DNA from 2 places in the Allobosea sp. F3-2 genome. Region 2 is predicted to be linked to the other one. Evidence: predicted binding sites of a transcription regulator. Region 2 holds the regulator's gene; the other holds the start of a gene.
The links. Region 2 encodes PhoB, which activates phosphate uptake and scavenging genes when phosphate is short. Its sites were predicted from a motif close to TGTCATNNANCTGTCAT; they were not measured.

Region 1 (9,482 bases), 2.5 Mb from region 2:
CATAGGCGAGCAGCGGCCGGCGCGCCGAGGAGACCGAATCGATGGCGTCGAGCACCGATGCATCGGCCCGCTCGACCAGCTTGACGAAATCGACCGCATCCTTGGGCGGGATGGTGTAGCCATGCATGACGTTGAGCGGGTAGCTCGCGCGACGCTGATGGAGCGTCGCAAGCGCGCGCCAGGTGCCGCCGACGGCGAAGAAATCCCGGCCCTTCATCGCGGCGAGCTGCGGCAGCTTATCGAGCTCGTCCTTCACGATCTTCTCGGCCGCCCGGATCGAGCCCTTCGAGCGATCGAGCAGGGCAAGACCGCCGAGGGGGACGCTGGCACCCTTCCCTACTGCGCCGTTCTTCACAGAAATCAGCTCCAGGCTGCCGCCGCCGAGATCGCCCACGACACCGTTGGGAGAATCGAAACCGGAGATCACGCCAAGGCCCGAGAGAATCGCCTCACGGCCGCCGGAAATCAGCTCGATCGGCTGGCCGATCGCCTCCTCCGCGCGGGCGATGAAGTCCGGCCCGTTCTCGGCGTAACGCGCAGCCGCGGTGGCGATGACGCGGAGTTCGCCGACATGCATCGCCTCGCAGAGGATGCGGAAGCGCACGAGAGCCTGGATCGCCTTCTCGATGGCGTCCCCCGCCAGCCGGCCGGTCGTGGCGACCTGCCGGCCGAGACCAGCCATCTCCTTCTCGTTGAAGACCTGCGACGGCGCCCGGGCCAGCATCTCGTAGACGACGAGACGCACGGAGTTCGAGCCGATATCGACGATGGCGATGGTGTCGGCGAGCGCGAGCCGCCCCGGCGCGTGCCTCAGCTCAGGCTTTACGGCCTCCCCGGCGCGTAAGGGAGCGAGGACTTGAATTGGAGAGAGATTTTCCACGTCCGGACAGGCTCGGGTTTGTCATGAAGTACTTATGCGCGTTGAACGGCTCTTCGTTCGGCGCGAGGACAATGCGGCGCGAGCCGCCATCGGGCAATATCGTCCAGCTCTGCTCGTTGTCGAGCAGGTTGGCCAACATGATCTGATCGAGCAGCTGCTGATGCACGGTCGGATTGAGGATCGGCGTCAGCGCCTCGACGCGCCGGTCGAGATTGCGCGGCATCAGGTCGGCCGAGGAGATGTAGACCTTGGCCTTGGGCGAAGGCATGCCGTGGCCGGCCCCGAAGGCATAGACGCGGGTGTGCTCGAGGAAGCGCCCGATGATCGACTTGACGCGAATGTTCTCCGACAGGCCGGGCAGGCCCGGCCGCAGGCAGCAGATGCCGCGCACGACGAAGTCGATCTCGACGCCGGCCTGACTGGCGTCATAGAGCGCGTCGATGATCTCGGGATCGACCAGCGAATTGCACTTGCCCCAGATCGCGCCCTTGCGGCCGGCCTTCACATGGGCGACCTCCTCGGCGATGTCGTCGAGCAGGCGCTGCTTGAGGCTTGTCGGCGAGACGGCCATGCGTTCCAGCCCGGCCGGCTCGGCATAGCCGGTGATGAAATTGAAGACACGGGCGACATCCTGCGACAGCACCGGGTCGGCGGTGAAGAAGGAGACGTCGGTATAGATGCGGGCCGTGATCGGGTGGTAGTTGCCGGTCGCGATGTGGCAGTAGCTGACGAGCTGGCCGGCTTCGCGCCGCACGACCAGCGAGAGCTTGGCGTGGGTCTTGAGCTCGATGAAGCCGTAGACGACCTGGACGCCGGCGCGCTCCATCTCCTTCGCCCAGCGGATGTTCGCCTCTTCATCGAAGCGCGCCTTGAGCTCGACCAGGGCGGTGACGGATTTGCCGGCCTCCGCGGCTTCCGTCAGCGCCTTGACGATCGGCGAATTGGCCGAAGTGCGGTAGAGCGTCTGCTTGATCGCGACGACGTTGGGATCGCGCGCCGCCTGCTGCAGAAACTGCACGACGACGTCGAAGCTTTCATAAGGGTGGTGGACGAGCAGATCCTTCTGGCGGATCGCAGCGAGGCAGTCGCCGCCATGCTCACGGATGCGCTCGGGGAAGCGAGCGTTGTAGGGCTTGAACTTCAGGTCCGGCCGGTCGACGCCGACAAGCTGGGAGAGCTCGTTCAGGCCGATCATGCCGTTGACCTCGACGACCTCGTCGCTGTCGACCTTGAGCTCGCGCACGATCAGCCGGCGCAGGTGGTCGGGCATGCCGGTCGAGAGTTCGAGCCGGATCACGACGCCGAGGCGGCGCTGCTTCAGCATGGTCTCGAAGACCCGGACGAGATCCTCCGCCTCCTCCTCGATGTCGAGATCGGAATCGCGGATGACGCGGAAGGAGCCAGTACCCTTGACCTCGTAGCCGGGGAAGAGCTTGCCGATGAAGAGCGAGACCGCATCTTCGAGTGTAATGAAGCGGTGCAGCCCCTCGCGGGCCAGATCGGGCAGCTCGATGAAGCGGTCGATCTTGACCGGCACGCGGATCAGCGCGTCGAGCTGGCGCCCGTCGCTCTTGCGCTCCAGCGCCAGCGCGATGGTGAAGCCGAGATTGGGGATGAAGGGGAACGGGTGCGCCGGGTCGATCGCCAGCGGCGTCAGCACCGGGAAGACGTAGTTGAGAAAGTAGTCCTCCAGCCAGATCCGGTCCTGCGAGCCGATATCACCCGGCTGCAGCAGGTGGATGCGATTCCCGTGCAGATCGTGGCGAAGTTCCGCCCAGCGCGCCTGCTGGTCGTCGGTCAGAGCCATGACCGCCTGGCCGATCGCGACGAGCTGCTCGGCCGGGGTGAGGCCGTCCTGGCTCGGCGTGGTCACGCCGGCCTTGAGCTGCTCGCGCAGGCCGGAGACACGGACCATGAAGAATTCGTCGAGATTGTTCGCCGAGATCGAAAGGAAGCGCAGCTGCTCCAGCAGCGGGTGGCTGCGGTTCGAGGCCTCCTCCATGACACGACGGTTGAACTGCAGCCAGGACAGCTCGCGGTTCATGAAGCGCTCGGGCTGCTGGCGCAGCGGCGCCGCTTCGGCCTCGCTGGAGAGCCTCTCCGGCTCGTCGATCACGGCTTCGAGAGTCATGCGCTTCACCCGTGTCCTGATCGTCTTTTCGGTCATGGCGCCGTTGAAGCCATTCTAGCGTGACAGTTCGATGACGGGCGAGATGATTTCGCATGACGGCATGGCCGCTCTGCAAGCGCATTCTCTTTAGCCGGGCTCATCCGGAAACCATTCCGACAGCACTTCCTGCACCAGCGGGCGCGTGACGCGCCGGCCACGCTCCAGCGCGACGCGATCAAGACGGTCGACCACCTGCCGCGCGGCGGCGAAGGAGCGCTCCATCCGTAGCGCCAGCGCCTCGATGACCGCCGTGTCGACGACGAGCTGGCGGTCGATGAAGAGCTTGACGAGCAGCGCACGCAGCAGCCCGTCATCGGGCGGCTCGATCGTGGCGCCCGGCGCGAGCCGCAGCCGCGACAGCAGGTCCGGCACGCGCAAGCCCCAGCGATCGGGCTCGGTGCGCGCCGTCAGCAGCAGATGCCCACCGCGGGCCTTCATCGCGTTCATCAGGTGAAAGAGCGCGGCCTCGTCGAGCGGACCGGCGTCGCAATCCTCGACGACAAGGGCGCCGCCGGAGACAAGGTGTGGGACCTTCGCCTCGGTCAGCTCCGTGGCTCGAATCGTCCAGGCATGGGCAGCGCGGGCCCAGATCGCGGCGAGATGGGTCTTGCCGGCGCCTTCCGGCCCCGTGAGACGCAGCCAGGCGTCGGGCCATTGCGGCCAGCGCTCGACCAGACCGTAGGCGGCCTCGTTGGACGGGCCGACCAGGAAATCCTCGACGCCATGGCGGCTGTCGACCGGCAGGTCGAAAGCGAGCTGGCGCGGGCGCGGTGGAATTTCGGACATGACGTATTTCAGAGTTCGGCGTCGGCGCTCGGCTTGGCTCGGGCCGCACGCTTGGTACCCACACCGTGGTAGAGGTTGCTGGCGAGATATTGCCGCAGCGCGAAGCGGCAGAGCACGCCGATCACCGCCGCAAGCGGCACCGCCAGCAGCAGGCCGACGAAGCCGAACAGCGAGCCGAAGGCGAGCAGCGCGAACATCAGCCAGACCGGATGCACGCCGATCGAGTCACCGACGAATTTCGGCTGGAAGATGTTTCCTTCAAGGAACTGGCCGGCGAGGAAGACGCCGAGCGTCGCGAGCGGCCAGGTCCAGTCCGGCCAGAACTGCACGATCGCCACGCCAACCGAGAGCACGAGCCCGGTCAGCGAGCCGACATAGGGGATAAAGGAGAGGAAGCCCGAGATGATGCCGATCAGCGCGCCGAAATTGACGCCGATGATGCTCAGCCCAATCGCGTAGAAGGTGCCCAGCAGCAGGCAGACGAGCGCCTGGCCGCGCAGGAAGCCGGCGATGGCCATGTCCATCTCATGCAGCAGGCCGCGAATGGTGTCGCGATGATCGAGCGGCAGCCAGCTGTCGACGGTCGCGACCATCCGGTCCCAGTCGACCAGCAGGTAGAAGGCGATGACCGGCGTCAGAACCAAGAGCGAGAACACGCCGACGATGGCGGTGCCGCCGCTCCAGAGCGATTGCAGCAGGCCGCCGACCCATTTGGTCGCCTCGCCGACGAGGTTTCCGAGCGAGTTCTGCGCTTCCTGCTGCAGGTTTCCGGCTCCCAGGCGCTCGAGCCAGGGGAAGCCCTTCTCCATTACCAGCGCCTGCAACTTGGCCGCATCGGAAGGCAGGCGGTCGACGAGCCCGGCGAGCTGCCGGCCGAGCAGCGGCGCCAGCAGCACCAGCGCGATCACGAAGATGATGAGGAAGACGACAAGGATGACGATAGTCGCGGTCAGCCGGTTCATGCCCATCCGCTCCAGCCTGTCGGCCAGCGGGTCGAGCAGATAGGCGAGCGCCAGTGCCGCGATGAAAGGCAGCAGGATATCGCGCAAAAGCACGAGCAGGAGGATGAAGACCAGGAGGGAGCCCAGCCAAAAGCCGATCTGGCGCTGCAACGTCATCGATCAGCCTCTTTCGCCTATCCGACCAGCGGAATGGGACAAATGTGCACGGAAAGCCGCAGTTCCAAGCGCCGGCCGCGTGTGAAACTTCATCAGCCCGCCATGTGGCGCAGCCAGAAGGCGAGATAGGCCGCCATCGAGGCGAGCGTCAACAGAGCGACGACGAACTCCGCCGCCACCGCGACCGAACCGAGCTCGATGCCGAAGGCGCGCGAGCCCAGCGCCAGCGCCGCAAAGGCAATCTGTGCGGCGGTGTTGAGCTTGCTGACGACGAAAGGCGCGATCGCCACCGGCCGATCCATCAACCAGGACAGGATCACGGCGGCCACGATCATCAGGTCTCGCGCCACGACCAAAATGACGAGCCAGGTGGGCACCACCCCGACCGTTGCGAGCGTGATGTAGATCGAGACGATCAGCGCCTTGTCGGCGATCGGGTCGAGCCAGGCGCCGAGCTCGCTCGCCATCCCGCAGCGCTTGGCGAGGAAGCCGTCGATCGCATCGGAGATCCCGGCCACCACAAAGAGGATGAAGGCGACATCCCAGCGCGCATTGACGATCATGACGATCACCAGCGGGACCAGGAACAACCGGCCGACCGTGATCAGATTAGGGATCGTCATCAAAAACGCCCGAGCGGACCTCGACAAAAATTGACGCTAAGGTCGCCGACAGTGGATCGGCAAGAGCGAAAACGCCGATACGCCTTGCAAGGCGTGGCGCGCTTGCCTATCGCTCCCGCGAGCACGCAAGGAAGGCGGAACGCAATGAGCAAGCCCGGCGCAAACGGACTGACCTATGCGCAGGCGGGTGTCGACATCGACGCCGGCAACGCCATGGTCGACGAGATCAAGCCGCTGGTGCGCGCCACGCGCCGGCCCGGCGCCGACGCCGAGATCGGCGGGTTCGGCGGGCTGTTCGATCTCAAGGCCGCCGGCTTCAACGACCCGATCCTGGTTGCGGCCAATGACGGCGTCGGCACCAAGGTGAAGATCGCGATCGAAAGCGGCCTGCATTCGACGATCGGCATCGATCTCGTCGCGATGTGCGTCAACGACCTCATCGTCCAGGGCGCCGAGCCCCTGCTCTTCCTCGACTACTACGCCACCGGCAAGCTCGACCCGAAGGTCGGCGTCGAGATCGTGCGCGGCATCGCCGATGGCTGCCGCCAGGCCGGCTGCGCGCTGATCGGCGGCGAGACCGCCGAGATGCCCGGCATGTATGCCGAGAAGGATTACGATCTCGCCGGCTTCGCGGTCGGCGCAGCCGAGCGCGGCACGCTGCTGCCACGCGAGGATCTGAAGCCCGGCGACGTGGTCTTCGGCCTGCCGTCCTCCGGCGTGCACTCGAACGGCTATTCGCTGGTGCGCCGCATCGTCGCGCTCAGCGGCCTCGGCTGGGAGGCACCCGCCCCCTTCTCGCCGGCCAAGAGCCTGGCCGAGGCGCTGCTGGAGCCGACCCGGATCTATGTGAAGCCGCTGCTGCAAGCGCTGAAGGCAACCGATGGCATCAAGGCGCTGGCCCATATCACCGGCGGCGGCTTCCCCGACAACATCCCGCGTGTGCTGCCCGAAGGGCTCGGCGTCGCGCTCGACTTGGCCTCGATCCCGGCTCCGCCCGTCTTCGGTTGGCTCGCCAAGGTCGGTGGTGTCGCCGAGCGCGAGATGCTGCGCACCTTCAACTGCGGCATCGGCATGATCGTCGCGGCGCAGGCCGACAAGGCCGACGGGGTTCTCACGGCGCTGAAGGCGACTGGCGAGGCCCCCGTGAAGCTCGGCGAAATCGTGCCGGTCGCAGCCGGCGAGGAGCAGGTCAGCTACCGCGGCAAGCTCTCGCTGTGAGCACGGCTGACACCCGCAAGCGCGTCGGGGTACTGATCTCCGGGCGCGGCTCAAACATGGTCTCGCTGGCGGAAGCGGCGCAGGCGCCCGACTACCCGGCCGAGATCGCGCTCGTCATCTCCAATATTCCCGACGTCGCCGGGCTCGACCGCGCACGCGGCTTCGGCGTCGCTACGGCGACGATCGACCATCGCCCCTTCGGCAGGGATCGCGAGGCGTTCGAGCGTGCGGTGGATGAGCTGCTGCGCGTCAACCAGATCGATCTGGTCGTGCTTGCCGGCTTCATGCGCATCCTGACACCCTGGTTCGTGAAGCGCTGGGAAGGGCGGATGATCAATATCCACCCGTCGCTGCTGCCGCTGTTCAGGGGTACGCATACGCATCGGCAGGCCCTGGAGGCCGGCGTCAGCGAGCATGGTTGCTCGGTGCATTTCGTCGTGCCGGAACTCGATGCCGGGCCGGTCATCTTGCAGGCGAAGGTGCCGGTCCTGCCCGGCGACGACGAGGAAACGCTGGCCAAGCGCGTCCTCGTCGAGGAGCACAAGCTCTATCCGGCGGCGCTGGCGGAGGTCGCTTCCGGCCGTGCCAGGCTCGCGGGCGACGCCGTCATCCGGGCCTGATCGTCCGAGCCCTCGCGCTTGCAGCGCTCCCATTCCTCGCGTGTCCTCTCCTCCTCCTTCTGCCAGCGGCGGAAGAGGTCGGCGCGGCGGGCGGGGTAGCGCTCCTCCAGCGCAACGAGGCCAGTCATCCGGTCGGTGCGGAAATGGCGGAAGGCCTGCCTGAGCTCGCACCAGGCGATGACGATCCGCACGCGCTCGTAGAAGGTCATTCCGATCGGCCAGATCATGCGCTGGGTCGCATGGCCGCTCTCGTCGCTGTAGTGGATCGAGAGCTTGCGACCGTTACGGATGGCGGCGCGCACGGCGGCAACGTCGACCTGATCGACCGGCACGTCGCCGGGATAAGACGCCGCGAACAAAGCGCCATCGAGCAGGATCGGCCTGAGATGTGGCGGCAGCACCGCCGCAACCTTGCTGACCACGTCCTCGGCGGCGCGCGCGAGCACCGGATCGGCGCGCTCGCTCAGCCAGCGCATGCCGACCAGCACGGCTTCGATCTCGTCGGGCGAAAGCATCAGCGGCGGCAGGTCGAAACCGGCGTCGAGCACATAGCCGATGCCGGCCTCGCCGCGCACGGGAACGCCCTGGCGGACCAGCGCGCCGATGTCGCGATAGACCGTACGCACGGAGACATCGAGCTCGGAAGCCAGAGTCTCGGCGGTCACGGGGCGCCTGCGACGACGCAGGCTTTGAATCATGTCGAGCAATCGTTCGGCGCGCTGCACGGCGTCGTCTCCCCACTCGTCTCCCGATCCAGCGTCCTTGCCGCCCGACCGGAAACGATCGAACGGGTGTCGACTTGGATCTGCGGCAGAATGGCCCAGCTGCGCTGACAGCTTCTGTCAGGAGTCTGTCAGCAGCAAGGCGACCATGACGAGAGACGCGTGCGCCGGTGGCCCGGCGCGCCGATCAGCTCAGAACGGCCGCTTCAGCTTGCACTGGTCGATGAAACGCAGGCCCTTCTCGCGGGCCGAGTCGTTGAAATAGCCGGTCTCCCGGAATGCCTGGATCTCGTCCTTGGTCATGGCGTTGACCGTGCCCTTGGCGTAGCAGCTGCACGGGCTGTGCACCGCTTCGCGCGTCGTGGCGAGGAGCTGCGACTGCGTGATCAGGCAGGCGTCGAAGGCACGCAGCTGGATCATGTAAGGGGTGAGGTTCTTGGCGGTCGGGTCCGGCGGCGGCAGCGCCGTCGAGCTGCTTGCGGCATAGGCCGAGACGCTCGCCAGGATCGACAGTCCACCGGCCAGAACGACCGCACCCATCCGCCGCATCATCATGATTTCGCCTGCCCTTCGAGAACGGGGCACATCGCGATCACCATGCTGCGCCCACGTTCGGCATGGCCATAGAGCTAGGTCAACGTCAAGAGGACGCGCGATCGCTTACTGCGGTTTTCAAGGATAGTGCTTCCGCTGCGACGGTTTCCGGCTGGTTGTCGCCAGTAACCGGCTGGACACCGGGTTCGATTCCGAACCCCGGCTCGTCGATGACCGGAGCCCGGTCCGCCAACTCGAGAAACACAGCGGCGCAAAGCAGCCAGACGATCGCCACTTCCATCATCATCGCCGCCCCCTGCGAACCCGCCGACCGGAGTCTTCCGATCCACGAACACACTCTGGCGGCGATCGATTAACGACCGGTTCGCGGCCGCGTGCCGAGACAATCTCCGGCCCGGCAACAATGGCCGCAGGCGGATCAGACAGGCAAAAAGAAAAAACCAACCTTGAGCCAACACATTGATATTCCTACGATAACGAAAAACTCACCTTAACCGCGCATTAATCCCCTTCCCTCAGATTGCCCGCATTCAATCGATCGGAGGCGCCGTCGCGTCGGAGTTCTGGATTATGCGTTGCGTTGCGTATCTGGCTGGTCTGACGACTTGCCTCTCCCTCTCGCTGCCCGGCAATGCCCAGGCGCAGTCGAGCGACTATTCAACCCTCACCTCGCCCCAGTCGGCACAGAATTGGTACCTGACGCTCGGCGCCGGCGTGCGCTATCAGCCGGACTACACCGGCTCGGATGACTATGTCTTCCGCGCCTGGCCGATCATCTCGCTCGGCAAGG
Region 2 (9,482 bases):
GTCCGAGTTCGGCGGCGTGCGCCTTGCCGCCCGCGACATCCTGCGGCACCAGCCTGGCGTGCTCGCCGGCCGCGCTCGACAGCTTCATCAGCCGTGGATCCGGCGGCTTGCGGAAGCGTCCGCCCCACAGGCGGGTCGTCTGGTTCATGATGCTTGGTCCTCCCTTAGGGAAGAATGGCCTCTTGACCGAGACGCCAGCAAACGAAACGATCTCCGCCGCGATAGTCCAAAAAGGAATACCCCATGGCCGCCGGCCGGCCTCCCCCGTCATCGACCGCGCTGCGGGCTTTCACCACGGTTGCGAGGTTGGGCTCGACCGCCCGCGCCGCCCTGGTCGTCAACCTGACCCAGAGTGCCGTCTCCAAGCAGATCCTGTCGCTGGAACACCATCTCGGCACCGTGCTGTTCGACCGCAGCCCGCTCGGACTCAAGCTGACCGAAGCCGGCGCGATCTACCTGCCCTATGCCGAAGCGGCGCTGGAGCAGATGGAGCGTGGCGCCAGGCGCCTGGCCGAGCGCGCAGCCATCGCCCGGCCAATCCGGCTGCATATGGTCGCAATCGTCGGCGAGCGCTGGCTGATGGCCCGCTTTCCCGCCTTCGCTGCGGCGCATCCCGGCGTCGACGTCCAGTTCACCAACTATGTCAGCGAGAGCGAGACTGAAGAGCCGGATATCGAGATCGCTCATGGCGTTCCGCCCTGGCCCGGCAAGGAGGCGCACTACCTGTTCGGCCGCGACGTCGCCCTCGTCGCCGCGCCTGGCCTCGTGGAGCGCATGGGCGGCTTTCGTCGCGCCGCCGACATCCAGAAGATGACGCTGCTGCAGCATTTCCAGATGCCGACCTTCTGGGCCGAGTTCACCGAGGCGCACGACCTGCGTGGTGCCGTGCCGGAGCATACCGTACGCTACGGCTATTACTCCGTCATCATCAGCGCCGCCGTCGCGGGTTTGGGCGTCGCGCTGACGCCGCGCTGCTACGTGGCGGACGAGTTGGCCTCGGGCGCGCTCGTCAACCCGCTCGGCCTCGGCTTCACCAGCGCGACGGGCTGCTGGCTCACGCACCCGCTGGGCCAGCCTCATCGCCCCGGCCTCGATGAATTCATCGGCTGGCTGCGCTCCGAGGCATCCCGGTTCGACGCCGCCACCCGTGCTCCCGTGGCGGCCTGATCATCGCAGGAAACTTCAACTCTTGCTCCGCGTTGTCTTGAGCAAGGAGGAGCCATGTTCACCATTCTGCCTGCCCCTGACCATGTCGGCGCCTACCGCCTGTCGCAGACGCTGACCAGCGACGATCTCGATGGGATCGTGGCCGATATCGAGGCGAAGCTCGCACGACACGAGAAAGTCGGCATCCTCGCCGACCTCACCGATTTCACCGATATGACATTGGCTGCCGCCTGGAAGGATGCGCGCTACAGCCTCGGCAAGCTCTGGGAGCTGCAACGCTTCCCGCGCGAGGCGGTGATCACCGACAGGGGCTGGCTCACCGCCTTCGTCGACCTGCTCAACCCCGCGATCCCCTTCGTGACCGTCCGCACATTCAAACCGGAGGAGTACGAAACGGCGCTGACCTGGGCCGGTGACATCGAGGGCGGACCGAATGCCTGACTGACAGGAGGACGCCATGCCCGCCCACAAACACAGGTGGTCGGCCGATATCACCAGCAGGAGCAACGCGCTCGATCTCGAGAAGGCCGTGTTCAAGCAAGGCGATCCGCGACGGATCGCGCGTTCGCTGAAGCGGTCGGCCGAACACAGCCGCCGGCGCAAGTCGAGCCCCTACCGTTCGGCGATGTCGATGCTGACCTTCTACATCAACCGCGCCGGCCGGAAGCTGACGGCCGAACGGCGAAAGACGCTGGAAGCGGCCAAGCATAGCTTGCGCCGCCTCTTCCACCGCGACGGCTGAGGCTCCCTGCCGGAATCCTTCAGGGATCATCCTGAAGAGGGATTCTCACGGAGACCTGCCACCCTTGCGGGCCGGATCGTGCCCATGGTGGCTGTCGCGCTCGCCACCGCCTCCCGAAACGCGAGAGTGCTGCCGTTTTTCATCGTCGGCCGGCGGCTTGCGGATCTCCGGCGGTTTCTTCGCATTCTGATGGGCGGCGCCGGGGCCACCATGCCGGATGGTTTGCGGCGCCTTGGTCGAGGTCGACATTAGGCAGCCTCCTCAACGGTCCTGCTGGAACCCCTGATGGGTCGTGTTGATGCGGGTATTGCCCTGCTGGCCCTGCTGGTCAGGCTGGCTCGGCCGGCGCTCGCCACCCCTGGCGCTACGCACATCCCGCTCCACATGATCCGGCCCGCCCGGGCCCTTGTCGCTTCGACTGGCCGGCGGGATGGGCGGCATCTTGCTCACGGCGACCTCCTCTGGCTCGCGTTGACATTCAGGATCAACGCGAGCGGGGAGGCAAGGTTCACCGCAAGTTGCGAATGAGGGTGCAGCTGGAGCGCCGCTCAGCTGCGCGCGAAAGTCTCGTCGAAGGCGTAGCCGGCGCCGCGCACCGTACGCAGCGGATCCTTGGAGTTGGCGGGCGTGATCGCCTTGCGCAGCCGGCCGACATGGACGTCGACGGTGCGCTCGTCGATATAGACGTCACGGCCCCAGACGGCGTCGAGGAGCTGCGCGCGCGAGTAAACGCGGCCCGGCGCCTGCATCAGGAATTCCAGCAGCCTGAACTCGGTCGGGCCGAGATGCAGTTCGCTGCCGGCGCGGCGGACCCGCCGCGTGGTGCGATCGAGTTCGAGGTCGCCGGCGGCGAGCAGTCCTGCAACATGGCCAGGCTTGGCGCGGCGCAGCAGAGCCTGGATGCGCGCGATCAGTTCCGGCAACGAAAACGGCTTCACCACATAGTCGTCGGCGCCGGTCGCGAGCCCGCGCACGCGCTCGGTCTCCTCGCCGCGTGCGGTCAGCATGATGATCGGCACGCGCTCGGTATCGCGCCGCGAGCGCAGCCGGCGGCAAAGCTCGATGCCGGAGAGGCCCGGCAGCATCCAGTCGAGCAACACGAGATCGGGCGTGTGATCGCGCAGATGCAGTTCGGCATCGTCCCCGCGCGCAACGCTATCCACCGCGAAGCCCTCGGCTTCGAGGTTGTAGCGCAGCAGCAGGGTCAATGGCTCCTCGTCCTCGACGATCAGGATGCGTGCGGCCATGGCGCGGTTCCGATTGGGTTTGTTCTGACGAAGGGCGCAGGGAATCCCTCCCCCTTGTGGGGAGGGGCAGGGGTGGGGGGCGAACGACCGGGCGAGCGCTCACCAGGCGGGACGCCCCCCATCCCCATACCCTTCCCCACATCGAAGTCGGCTGTTGCCGACTTCGACATCAGGAAATGCCCATCTCGGGTAAGCCCGAGATGGGTGGGGAAAGAAGGAGCCTTCCTCGGCCCGCGGCTCACAATCCGCAATCGTCCCCTCCAACCTAGCTGCCCGTGACCGCCTCGACTTCGATATTGGTCGTGTCGAGCTTCGGCCGGTTCACGTCGAGCGAGTCGCCGGTGATGAGATAATGGATCGTCTCGGCGATGTTGGTGGTGTGGTCGCCGATGCGTTCGATGTTCTTGGCGCAGAACAGCAGATGCGTGCAGAAGGTGATGTTGCGCGGATCTTCCATCATGTAGGTCAGGAGTTCGCGGAACAGCGAGGTGTAGAGCGCGTCGATTTCGTCGTCGCGGCGCCAGACCTCGAGCGCCTTTTGCTCGTTGCCGGCGGCATAGGCGTCAAGCACGTCCTTGAGCTGCGCCTGTACGAGGCGGCTGATGTGCTCGAGCCCGACCACCGCGCGATGCGGCGGCTGGAACTGGCCGGCGATGGCGACGGCGCGCTTGGCGATGTTCTTGGCGAGATCGCCGACGCGCTCGATGTCGGCGGCGATGCGGATCGCCGAGATCAGTTCGCGCAGGTCGTTGGCGAGCGGCTGGCGCCGGGCGATGGTCAAAACCGCCTTTTCCTCGACCTCGCGCTGGAGGTTGTCGAGGCGCTGGTCGGCGGTGATGATCTTCTGGGCAAGGCCGGTATCGCGGCGCACCAGCGCCACGGTGGAGTCGCCGAGCATGCGTTCGGCCATGCCGCCCATTTCGGCGAGGCTGCGGCGGATGCCTTCGAGATCGGTGTCGTAGGAACGGACGATGTGGTCGGTCATGGCGTTGTCCTCCGGTGCATCGGCCCGAAAAACGGCAGGCGGTTTTCGGGAAAGCCGATGCAAAACAAAATGTCGCTCAGCCGAACCGGCCGGTGACGTAATCCTGCGTCTGCTTCTTGGCCGGGTTCATGAAGATGGTATTGGTCGGCGCGAATTCGACGACCTCGCCCAGATACATGAAGGCGGTGTACTGCGAGATGCGTGCCGCCTGCTGCATGTTGTGCGTCACGATGGCGATGGTGAAGTCGCTCTTCAGCTGCTCCAGCAGATCCTCGATCTTGCCGGTCGAGATCGGGTCGAGCGCCGAGGTCGGCTCGTCGAACAGAATCACCTCCGGCTTCTGCGCGATGGTGCGCGCGATGCACAGGCGCTGCTGCTGACCGCCGGAGAGGCCCATGCCGGAGCTCTTCAGCTTGTCCTTGACCTCGTCCCACAGCGCGGCGCGGCGCAGCGCGCCCTCGACGCGGTCGTCGAGCTCGGACTTCGGCGGCTTCTCGTAGAGGCGGATGCCGAAGGCGACGTTGTCGTAGATCGACATCGGGAACGGCGTCGGCTTCTGGAACACCATGCCGACGCGCGAGCGCAGCTCGTTCACGTCGACGTCGTTCGAGATGATGTTGCGCCCGTCGAGCATGATCTCGCCGGTGGCCTTCTGCTCCGGATAGAGCGAGTAGATCCGGTTGAAGATGCGCAGCAGGGTCGACTTGCCGCAGCCGGACGGGCCGATCAGCGCCGTGACGTGCCGGTCGCGGAAATCGAGATTGATGTTCTTCAGCGCCTTGTGCTCGCCGTAGTAGAAATCGAGGTTCTTCACCGCGATCCGGATGGGAGCCTCGGCATCGAGCGTCTGCGGGGAGAGTTCAAGGGTCGAAAGCATCGACATGGTCCTCAAGGTCGGGCGCGACCGGGTTGGATTCAAGTCTTATTTGCCACCGGCGACAATGCGGCGGGCAATGATCGAGAGCAGCAGGATCGAGATCGTGATGATCAGCGAGCCGGCCCAGGCGAGCTGCTGCCAGTTCTCGTAGGGAGCAGAGGCGAACTGGTAGATGGTGACGGGCAGGTTCGAGACGCCGCCGGCCAGCGAGGGCGAGAACCAGAAATTGTTGTTCAGTGCGGTGAAGAGCAGCGGCGCCGTCTCGCCGGCGATGCGGGCGAGCGCCAGCAGGATGCCGGTCACCATGCCCGCCTTGGCGGCGCGCCAGGTCACGCTGGTGATCACGACCGAAGGTGGCGCGCCGAGCGCGGCCCCCGCCTCGCGCAGCGGGCCGGGGACGAGGTTCAGCATGTCCTCGGTCGTGCGCACGATGACCGGGATCGCGATGATGCCGAGCGCCACGCCGCCGGCCCAGCCGGAATAGCCGCGGAAGGGCTCGACCAGGATGACGTAGACGAACAGGCCGATCAGGATCGACGGCGCCGAGAGCAGGATGTCATTGATGAAGCGGATCAGGTTCGCGAGCTGCGAGCCCTTGCCGTATTCGGCGAGCCAGGTGCCGGCCAGCACCCCGATCGGCGTCGCGATGGCGATGCCGAGGAAGGTCAGCACGAAGGAGCCGACGATGGCGTTGGCGAGGCCGCCACCTTCAGTTCCCGGACCGGGCGTGACCGCGGTGAAGGTGGCGAGCGAGAGCCCACCGATGCCCTTCACCAGCAGCATGCCGAGGATCCAGAACAGCACGAAGATGGCGCAGAAGGTGAAGGCCGTGGCGATGATCTTCATCAGCCGGTCGGCGGTGCGGCGGGACTGGCGCACGCGGCCCCAGGGGGTGTGGGGCAGTTCGCGGGGCGTGGTCGTCATGGTCATGGACGAAAGACCTCAGTAGCGCTTGACGCGGGCGACCAGCAGTCGCGCGATGACGAGGACGACGAAGGTGACGAAGAACAGGATGCAGCCCAACGCGATCAGCGCGTTGAGCTGGAGCCCCATCGCTTCGTTGAACTCGTTGGCGATGCGCGAGGCGATGGTCGAGCCCGGATCGAGGATCGAGGCCGACAGGCGGTTGGCGTTGCCGACGACGAAGGTGACGGCCATCGTCTCGCCGAGCGCGCGGCCAAGACCCAGCATGATCGCGCCGATGATCGAGACGCCGGCCTGCGGCACCAGCACGTGGCGTACGACCTCCCAAGTGGTCGCCCCAATTCCATAGGCGCTCTCGCGCAGCACGGAGGGGATCTGCTCCAGCATGTCGCGGGTGATCGAGGCGATGAAGGGCACGATCATGAAGGCCAGGATGAAGCCGGCCGTGAAGATGCCAAGGCCCGAGGGCGAGCGCGAGTAGAGGATGGTGCCGAGGATCGGCATGCCCTCGACGATGTTGGAGACCGGAATCTGCACATTGGCCGCGAAGAGCGGCACGAAGACGAACAGCCCCCACATGCCGTAGATGATCGAGGGCACGGCGGCGAGCAGCTCGATCGCGGTGGCGACCGGCTTCTTGAACCAAGCCGGCGCGAGCTGGGTCAGGTAGACCGCGATGCCGAGCGAGAGCGGCACGCCGATGACAAGAGCGATCAGCGCGGTCGAGAGCGTGCCGACGATCGCCGGCCAGGCGCCGTACTGCTCGTTCTGCGTATCCCAGACGCTGGAGGTGATGAAGCCGAGGCCGAACTCGCGGAAGGCCGGCCAGCCGCCGATGATCATCGAGATCATGATGCCGGCGAGCAGCACCAGCACGAGCAGCGCCGCCCCGAAGCTGGCATTGCGGAAGAACAGGTCGAAGCCCGCCTTCGGCGTCTTGCGGGCGACCGGCCTCGCGCCGGGAATGCTCGTCATGTCGGTTGCTGCGGTCATCCGCGGGGGCTCCGGTGTCGTGGCAGAGGCTACCCCGGCCGATTGCGCGGCGCGGTATCCAGCCTCAGCCCTCATCCTGAAGAGCACTCCGCGAGAGCGCAGCTCCTCAGGATGAGGGCCTTCAGAGTTGCGGCAAGGCGGGACTGGCCCGCCTCGCCTTGTCGCTGGCAGCGATCAGAAGATCGGCTTGCCGGCGGTGTCGGTCACGCCCTTCCAGGCGTTGCGGACCTGATCCTTCACGTTCGACGGCAGGGCGACGTAGTCGAGCTCGCTCGCCAGCTTGTCGCCGCTCTTGTAGGCCCAGTCGAAGAACTTCAGCGCGGCCTGCACCTCTTCCGGCTTCTCCGGCTTGGCATGAACCAGGATGAAGGTCGCCGAGGTGATCGGCCAGGCATCCGCGCCCTTCTGGTTGTTGAGCGAGATACCGAAGCCCGGCTGCTCCTGCCAGTTGGCGTTGGCGGCGGCGGCCTGGAAGGCCTTCTCTTCCGGCGCCGGGAAGTTGCCGTCGGCATTCTTCACCAGGGCGTGGGCGAGCTTGTTCTGCTTGGCATAGGCGTATTCGACATAGCCGATCGAGTTAGCGACCTGCTTGACCGAGGCGGAAACGCCCTCGTTGCCCTTGCCGCCGATACCGACCGGCCACTGGACCGACTGGTTGGCGCCGATCTTCGACTTCCAGTCAGCCGAGACCTTGGCGAGGTAGTCGGTGAAGACGAAGGTCGTGCCCGAGCCGTCCGAGCGATAGACCGGGTTGATGTTGGCGTCCGGCAGGGTGACGCCGGCGTTGAGCGCAACGATCTTCGGGTCGTTCCACTTCTTGATGTCGCCCAGATAGATCTGCGCGATGATCTCGCCCGAGAGCTTGAGCTTGCCCGGCTCGACGCCAGCGATGTTGACGGCCGGCACGACGCCGCCCATCACGGTCGGGAACTGGATCAGGCCGTCCTTGCTGAGATCCTCGCCCTTGAGCGGAGCGTCGGTCGCGCCGAAGGCGACGGTCTTCGCCTTGATCTGGCGGATGCCGCCGCCCGAGCCGATCGACTGGTAGTTCAGGCCCGTGCCGGTATCCTTCTTATAGGCCTCGGCCCATTTCGAGTAGATCGGGAAGGGGAAGGTCGCGCCGGCGCCGGTGATGTCGGCAGCCTGGGCGGAACCGGCGATCCCGGCGGCCACAGCCGCGAGAACGAGAATCTTGCGCATTGAGATGTCCTCTCTGGGTCGCTGTTGACAGCTCCCCTGTCAGAACACCCTCCATATGACAGCCAGATGACACACCGTCATGGAAACTGTCACAAACCACGTGGGGCGGCAGCTCAGCCACCCCCGCGCTGGGCCTCGAAACGCGGCAGAATCGCCTTGAAGGTCGCCCCCTCGCCCGGCTTGCTTTCGATCGTCAGCCTGCCGCGATGGCGCAGCACGATGTGCTTGACGATGGCCAGCCCCAGCCCCGTGCCACCCGCCTCGCGGCTCGCGGCGGTATCGACCCGATAGAAGCGCTCCGTCAGGCGCGGCAGATGCTCCGGTGCGATCCCCGGTCCGTCGTCACGGACATGAACGCTGGCCTCGTCCGCTCCGGCCTCGACCGCAATCGCCACCGCGCCGCCCTGCTTGCCGTATTTGATGGCGTTCTCGACGAGGTTCTCCATCAGCCGCAGCAATTCGTCGCGATCGCCGGGGACCATCAGCGGCTCGCGCGGCGTCTTGAGCGTCAATGTGACCTCGCGCTCGCGCGCCATCAGGGTGAGGGAGTCTACGATTTCGCGCGCGATGCCGGCGAGATCGACCGGCGTGTCCGGCGCCACATGCGCGCGCTGTTCGATGCGCGAGAGCGAGAGCAGATCGTCGACGAGACGCGCCATGCGCAGCCCCTGCTCGCGCATGATGCCGAGGAAGCGCTCGCGCGCGCGTTCGTCGTTGCGCGCCGGCCCCTGCAAGGTCTCGACGAAGCCGAGCAGCGAGGCGAGCGGCGTGCGCAGCTCATGGCTGGCATTGGCGACGAAATCGACGCGCATGCGCTCGATCACGCGCTGCTCGCTGAGGTCCTGGAAGGTGAGCAGCGTCGCCCGCCGCCGTCCGCCGCCCAGCGCCGCGATGTGGATGCGGAAGGCGCGCTCGAACGGCACCCGCTCGACGAGTTCGACGGTCTTGCGCCCGCCCTCATGTGCGACCTGCTCGATGGCATCGTTGAGGTCGGGATCGCGCAGCACCAGCGCCAGGAACTTTCCGACCTCGAGCCCCGGAACCAGCGCAAGCATCGCAGGGCTCAGCGCCTGGGCGATGCCCTGTTCATCGAGCAGCACGACGGGCGCGCCGAGCGCCTCGATCATGGTCCGCGTCGTCGCGGAAGAGGAAACGGCAGTGTCGACCATGGAGCGCTCGGAGCCAGCCGGCATTGGCCGGCCTGCCCTTCCTGAGCGGAAGAAGAAGAGGCGTCAATTCCCTTCCGCACGTCAGCCGGCTAGGCTTCGTCCGGACAGGAGGCCGCGATGGCAAGGAAATTCTCAGGTTCGAACGCCAATGAGCCGATCGTGCGACCTGCTGGCAAGA

Region 1: FQV39_RS07490 (RNA degradosome polyphosphate kinase) is a predicted target of PhoB. The motif match lies at 3,071-3,087, and genes of this name have one in related genera.

Annotation. Positions count from the first base shown of each region.
Region 1 covers NZ_CP042331.1:1,616,384-1,625,865, forward strand. The annotation lists gene ppx (exopolyphosphatase) at 1-880, opposite strand, end outside; gene FQV39_RS07490 (RNA degradosome polyphosphate kinase) at 816-3,011, opposite strand; gene FQV39_RS07495 (HdaA/DnaA family protein) at 3,138-3,836, opposite strand; gene FQV39_RS07500 (AI-2E family transporter) at 3,845-4,954, opposite strand; gene FQV39_RS07505 (CDP-alcohol phosphatidyltransferase family protein) at 5,047-5,577, opposite strand; gene purM (phosphoribosylformylglycinamidine cyclo-ligase) at 5,722-6,795, shown strand; gene purN (phosphoribosylglycinamide formyltransferase) at 6,852-7,415, shown strand; gene FQV39_RS07520 (helix-turn-helix transcriptional regulator) at 7,343-8,140, opposite strand; gene FQV39_RS07525 (hypothetical protein) at 8,330-8,692, opposite strand; gene FQV39_RS07530 (hypothetical protein) at 8,778-8,978, opposite strand; gene FQV39_RS07535 (MipA/OmpV family protein) at 9,263-9,482, shown strand, end outside.
Region 2 covers NZ_CP042331.1:5,481,402-5,490,883, reverse strand. The annotation lists gene argH (argininosuccinate lyase) at 1-148, opposite strand, end outside; gene FQV39_RS25400 (LysR family transcriptional regulator) at 244-1,167, shown strand; gene FQV39_RS25395 (SpoIIAA family protein) at 1,222-1,608, shown strand; gene FQV39_RS25390 (DUF3175 domain-containing protein) at 1,625-1,909, shown strand; gene FQV39_RS25385 (hypothetical protein) at 1,955-2,158, opposite strand; gene FQV39_RS25380 (hypothetical protein) at 2,171-2,350, opposite strand; gene phoB (phosphate regulon transcriptional regulator PhoB) at 2,458-3,156, opposite strand; gene phoU (phosphate signaling complex protein PhoU) at 3,422-4,141, opposite strand; gene pstB (phosphate ABC transporter ATP-binding protein PstB) at 4,218-5,024, opposite strand; gene pstA (phosphate ABC transporter permease PstA) at 5,064-5,948, opposite strand; gene pstC (phosphate ABC transporter permease subunit PstC) at 5,961-6,935, opposite strand; gene pstS (phosphate ABC transporter substrate-binding protein PstS) at 7,110-8,135, opposite strand; gene FQV39_RS25345 (ATP-binding protein) at 8,249-9,304, opposite strand; gene ppk2 (polyphosphate kinase 2) at 9,422-9,482, shown strand, end outside.